DNA from 2 places in the Clostridium facile genome. Region 2 is predicted to be linked to the other one. Evidence: predicted binding sites of a transcription regulator. Region 2 holds the regulator's gene; the other holds the start of a gene.
What was found. The regulator Rex, encoded in region 2, represses fermentation and respiration genes when NADH is low (regulators of the CRP and FNR family bind a similar motif). The targets are predictions, from matches to a motif close to ATTGTTAANNNNTTAACAAT.
Positions count from the first base shown of each region.

Region 1: a site for Rex is predicted at 1,536-1,555, ahead of adhE (bifunctional acetaldehyde-CoA/alcohol dehydrogenase). Genes of this name have one in related genera too.

Region 1 covers NZ_JACOQK010000001.1:338,145-341,355, forward strand. The annotation lists gene adhE (bifunctional acetaldehyde-CoA/alcohol dehydrogenase) at 1-1,453, opposite strand, end outside; gene H8Z77_RS01290 (cupin domain-containing protein) at 1,668-1,985, shown strand; gene trmB (tRNA (guanosine(46)-N7)-methyltransferase TrmB) at 1,999-2,667, shown strand; gene glmS (glutamine--fructose-6-phosphate transaminase (isomerizing)) at 2,967-3,211, shown strand, end outside.
Region 2 covers NZ_JACOQK010000001.1:1,229,114-1,232,324, reverse strand. The annotation lists gene H8Z77_RS05190 (chorismate mutase) at 1-577, opposite strand, end outside; gene H8Z77_RS05185 (hypothetical protein) at 736-1,308, shown strand; gene H8Z77_RS05180 (redox-sensing transcriptional repressor Rex) at 1,411-2,052, opposite strand; gene H8Z77_RS05175 (isocitrate/isopropylmalate family dehydrogenase) at 2,073-3,211, opposite strand, start outside.

The DNA.
Region 1 (3,211 bases), 890 kb from region 2:
CCGGCATTTTTTCCAGGTATTGGATAGAATCATGCTCAAAATAAATTTTTGGTGGGATTTTAAACCACTGCATATTTGTTCTCCTTTTGGCAACACGCTTGATGTTAATCAGGTTGGTGGTGGAAACATTTTGGGTAGTGGAATTCCGTCCAAAAGAACCACAACCTAAGGTTAAAGAAGGCATATTGGTATTGTAGATATCACCAACACCACCTTGAGAGGAAGGGGAATTCACCAGGATACGTCCTACCTGCATTTTTTCACCAAAAGCAGCAACCATATCATTGTCTTTGGTGTGGATGGAAGCGGAGTGGCCCATACCGCCTAGGATTAACATCTGTTTGGAGAGGTCAAACCCTTGTTCTACGCTGTCTACCTCGATATAAGCCAGGACAGGGGAGAGCTTTTCTTTGGAAAGTGGATATTCTTCTCCAACGCCATCAATGGGAGCTACTAGAATTTTTGTTCCTTTTGGTACTTCGAATCCAGCCTGCTGTGCGATCCATTCTGCGGACTGTCCTACAATAGTACCATTTAATGTACAGCCTTTTTCTTTTGGGAAACAGAATTCCGATAATTGTTCTAATTCTTTTCCTTTTACAAAATAGCAGTTGTTGTCTTGTAAAATTTTACGGAATTCATCGGAAATTTCTTTGTCTATGATCACTGCCTGTTCGGATGCACAGATCATACCATTATCAAAGGTCTTAGAAAGCATGATATCGTTGGCGGCAGCTGGAACATCACAGGTTTTATTGATATAAGCTGGAACATTACCAGAACCAACTCCCAATGCTGGTTTTCCGGCACTATAGGCTGCTTTTACCATACCGGGTCCCCCTGTTGCCAAAATCATGTTTACCCCAGGATGGTTCATTAGTAAGCCAGTTGCCTCAATGGAAGGGGTGTCGATCCATTGGATACAGTTTTCAGGGGCGCCTGCCTGGATTGCAGCATCTCTCAAAATGCGTGCGGATTCGGCGGAACAGTTTTGAGCAGATGGATGGAACCCAAAAATAATTGGGTTACGGGACTTGATGGCAATTAACGCCTTGAACATTGTGGTAGAGGTTGGGTTCGTTACCGGTGTTACTCCGGCAATAACGCCGATTGGTTCCGCAACCTCCATATAGCCTTCCAGTTCATTGTCGTTGATAATACCAACAGTTTTTTCATCTTTAATACTATGCCAGATATATTCGGTAGCAAACATGTTTTTAATAATTTTATCTTCACAAACACCTCGTTTGGTTTCTTCCACAGCCATTTTAGCTAGTTTCATATGGTTATCCAAACCAGCCAAAGCCATTTGGTGGACAATATGGTCCACTTGTTGTTGATTGAGGGACATAAACTCCTCTAAAGCGTTTTTTGCCTTGGATACCAGATTGTCAATCATTGCGGATGTATCTAAGGGTTGTTTTTCAATAGTTACTGTTTTGTTTGTAGCCATATAGGGAACCTCCTATTCATCACAGTGATATACCAACTAAGTTTGTTAAAGTTTTAACGATTTCTTGACTACATTATACCTGATTGTTAAAGTTTTGTCAATGTGTTTTTGAAAAATAATTTGAATTTTTCTTTTTTTCTCTATTATTGATTTTTATCCTGAAAATATGCTATAATGCTTTTCAGCTATTTGACTGGAATTTGAGGTGAAAAAAATGAACTTGTTTGCGTCACCAAAAGAAATTTTGCCACAGGAACAGGTGGAAGAACTGGTTTGTTCAAAAAGTGTTCGGATCGAAAAAATTGTTTCGCAAGGACATCGTTCTCCCAGTGGATTTTGGTACGATCAAACAGAGGATGAATGGGTTTCTGTATTACAAGGGAACGCTGTGATTCAGTTTGAGGACCATGAAATTTGTTTGCAGCCAGGGGACAGTTTGTTGATTCCCGCCCATCAGAAACACCGTGTTGCGGAAACTTCAGTAGAGCCAAATTGCATTTGGCTCTGTGTATTTGGAAATTTGACGAAATAAAGAGGATGAAATTATGAGAATTCGGACAAAACCTTGGGCTCGCCCAGAACTCTATGCTTGCGATTATTTTATTGAACAGCCAGAGCAATGCAAGGGAAAATGGAACCAGCTGTTTTCCAAAAATCAACCATTGCACTTGGAACTGGGATGTGGAAAAGGGGTATTTATCTCCGAGTTGGCTTATCAAAACCCAAATATCAATTATCTTGCAGTGGATATTAGCATGGATATTTTAGGGGTTGCCCGCCGGAATGTTGCTCAAATTTTTGGAGAAACTCCTGTAGAGAATTTAAAATTGACTTCTTTTAATATTGAATATATTGATGGAGTATTAAACCAACAGGATGCCATTCAGCGGATTTATATTTATTTTTGCAATCCCTGGAGCAAAAAACGCCATAAAAAACGCCGCTTAACCCATACCCGTCAGCTCTTAAAATACCGTGAGTTTTTAGCGGATAATGGAGAAATTTATTTTAAAACAGATGATGACGAATTATTTGAGGAATCCTTTGAGTATTTTGAACAGGCTGGATTTGAAATTGTTTACCAAACAAGGGATTTGCACCATAGCGATTACCCGGAGGATTTATTAACTACCGAACATGAAATAAAATTTACAGAGCAGGGGATTCCCACGAAATTTTTACTTGCCCGTAAAACAAACTTACCACAATTGTAAATTGAATTTTATAATTAGGAAAAAATTAAAAAAAAGATAAGCCACTCCCACATAAAATATGTTATAATAAATTATCTATAAATATAGATCATTCGCAGTATCAAAGGGGGATAGAAAAATATACTGCAACAAAAGCGCCAGGCCTACTCAGGTGACGAGGTGAAAGGTAATCGAAATATTCGGCGGATACCTTTCCGGTTTATAAAAAGGACCGTTATGCCAGTTACAAAAAACAAATTTTTCTGTAACAAAAAGCTGGCAGCCTTTTATTTTAAAATAAGAAAGGATATGGATCAACTATGTGCGGCATCGTAGGATATGTTGGCAAACAGAATGCCACTGACGTATTAATAGATGGATTAAGAAAATTGGAGTACCGGGGATATGACTCCGCCGGTATTGCTGTATTTGAGAATCATAAAATCGTAATTGAAAAAGCAAAAGGTCGTTTGGATAACCTAGAACAGAAAATGGAAGAAACCCACCGCCCTACTGGACACTGTGGGATTGGCCATACCCGTTGGGCAACCCATGGGGAACCATC
Region 2 (3,211 bases):
AGTGGTCGATTTTTAGGGTAATGGTATGGTTGATATAAAAGTTATGATGTTTCATCAGCTCATATACTTCATCTACAGAGCCTGCATTGGAATTTTCCAGTGGTAAAATTCCAAAATCCACTTTTTTATTCTGTACTGCCTGGAAAACATCCTCAAATTGGTCAAACATAGTAATTGTGGCATTTGGGAATTTTTTTTGGCAAGCTAGATAAGAATAAGCCCCTACAACTCCCTGACATCCAACTGTGGGGTGTTCTGGCTGCTGATGGCCTGCCTGGATTTCTTCTAATAGCTTCAGGGTATCCAACGTGTAATCCAATACTTCTTTTTGCTGTAGGCATTTGCTGATATTCATCAGGGTAGAAAACAATACCTTAGCGCCTTCTGCGTTTTCGGGCGCAGCTTGGGAACTAATCCGCTGTATAATCTGATCTTCCCGGTCTTTATGGAAAATAGGGAGATTATTTTCTTTTTTATAGGCCGCTACCCCTTTTACAATTTCCATTCTTTGCTCAAATAATTGCAGTAAATTTTGGTCAATCTGGTCAATCTGGCAGCGTAATTCATCCAAATTCATGGTTCATTAGGTCCTTTCTAGAAATCTATTCTTAATATTTAATAAGAAATCAAAAATTTCATTTGATATTATTATAACGGAAAATAACTTCCTTTACAAGTATATGGAATAAAAACCAGCCATACTGTTCATACTTCTGCCAGGAGGTGGCATAATCAATGCGAAAAAAATTACATTATAGTTTGGAAAATCCCCTTGATATGGATTCCAGCATACGGTTAGAGAAGAAATTAAATGACATCAAAGGGGTAAGGGCGTTCGTAAACGGAGCAGCGGCAGAAGTAAATTTATCCATACCGAAACAATCTGATATGGAGGTGGGATTGGAACAGATTATTGATGATGAAGCAATGTTAAAATGCTTTCATGACCATGATTTATTCGATCCACAATATCAATTCTGGCAAATTTATGATGTTGCCACAATACCAGATTTGGATTTGGAATTTTTTGTGTCCCGTATGGGAGGGCTATTGAAAAGATCAAAACTTCCTTCTTATAAAGTGGTAGAATCCTTGGCAAAGCAGAACAAGATCAAGCTTTCCCATGTCAAGGGATTAGAGTGGGAAGAGCAGGCAATTAGTGGGAAAATACAGGGAAAGCGTGTTTCCTGTGGCACGGGGGAATATTTTCACCTTCCAAGGGCAACGTTTTCCCAACCAAAACTCTATTTTGCATGCGAAGATAATGTTTTGGGATATATCGAGTTTACAGCAGATAAACGGATATAATAAAATACCATGAATATTTCGCCTATAATAAGAATCTCCTGTTATAGTTTTACCCTATAACAGGAGATTTTTTACAATCCCATTTCTAAAAGGAACAGGAATTTATTGTTTTGTATGGTTCGTTACCTTATAACTTAAGGTCATTAAACTGTCACTAAGATGTACATTTTCCGCCACCACATTTGGGTAATCCATCATAATATCATAGTGGCTAAAATTCCAAAAGCCTTGGATTCCTAATTCAACCAGTTTTTCTACAATCGCATGGGCACTTGTCTTGGGCACACAGAGGATAGCGACAGTAGGGGAGTTTTGTTTGCAAAATTCACCCATTTCTTTTACATCTATTATGGTTTGATTCGCAATTTTAGTGCCAATCAGATTGGGGTCACGGTCAAATACCCCAATTAATTCAAATCCTTTCCCTTTAAAACTGGAATAGGAAATAATAGCACGACCCAAGTTACCAGCACCGATTAAGATTGTTTTTTGTTGGCTTTGTAAGCCAAGAATCTTGGAAATCTCTTCGTGGAGATGTGGCACATTATAGCCATACCCCTGTTGGCCGAATCCACCAAAACAGTTTAAATCCTGCCTAATTTGGGATGCGGTCAACCCCATTAAATTGGATAATTCACGGGAGGAAACCCTTTCAACACCGGTACGGAGCAGTTCACCAAGAAATCGATAGTACCTTGGCAGACGGCGGATCACCGACATAGATACTTCGTTGTTTTTTGGCATGGTCTTTACCTACCTTTTTATTAGAGTTTTGTTGTGGTTTCCATGACATAGTTTCCGAATTCTTCTGTGGTAGCCCCATCAGAATGACCGGTTACTTTGAGTTTCTTTTCTTCATACATGCAGATATCCAAAGCACGTTCCAAGCGGTCTGCTTCTGCCTGGTAACCAATGTGAGACAACAGCAGTACGGTTGCACGCAGCATAGAGCATGGATCTGCGTATTTGTCACGGCCTTCATTTACCATACGTGGTGCGGAACCGTGGATTGCTTCAAACATTGCATATTGTTTTCCCAAGTTTGCGCTGCCAGCAGTACCTACGCCACCTTGGAATTCAGCAGCTTCGTCAGTGATGATATCGCCATACAGGTTAGGCAAAATGAATACACGGAAATCTGTTCTTCTTTTTTTATCGATCAATTTTGCAGTCATGATATCTATATACCAGTCATCTGTTGTGATTTCTGGGTATTCTTTAGCAACTTCTTTACAATCTCGCAGGAAATTACCATCTGTTGTTTTGATAACATTTGCTTTTGTAACAATGGAAACACGGTTTTTACCGTTCTTTTTCGCGTAATCATATGCCAAACGGGCAATGCGGTCGGTACCCTGTTTAGTGGTAACGGTGAAGTCGATTCCCAAATCTTCGTCTACATTGACACCGCAGGAACCCAAAGTGTAAGCGCCTTCTGTATTTTCCCGGAAGAAAGTCCAGTCAATCCCTTCTTCTGGCACTTTTACTGGACGAACATTCGCAAACAGATCCAGTTCTTTTCTCATTGCAACGTTGGCGCTTTCGATGTTTGGCCATGGGTCGCCAGCACGAGGGGTAGTAGTAGGCCCTTTTAGGATAACATGGCAGGATTTCAGTTCAGCCAGTACATCGTCTGGGATAGCTTTGCCGCAAGCAACACGATTTTCGATGGTTAAACCATCAATTACTTTAAATTCAATTTTACCTGCCGCAACAGCATCTTTTAATAAGTATTCCAAAACTCTTTGCGCTTCATGGGTGATAACTGGGCCGATTCCGTCACCGCCGCATACACCAATAATAATTTTGTCTAATTTTTGGTAGTCTACAAAATCTTTTTGCGCTTTCATGCGTTCAATACGTTCCAGCTGAGATTTGACTACTTTTGCAAATTGTTCTACTG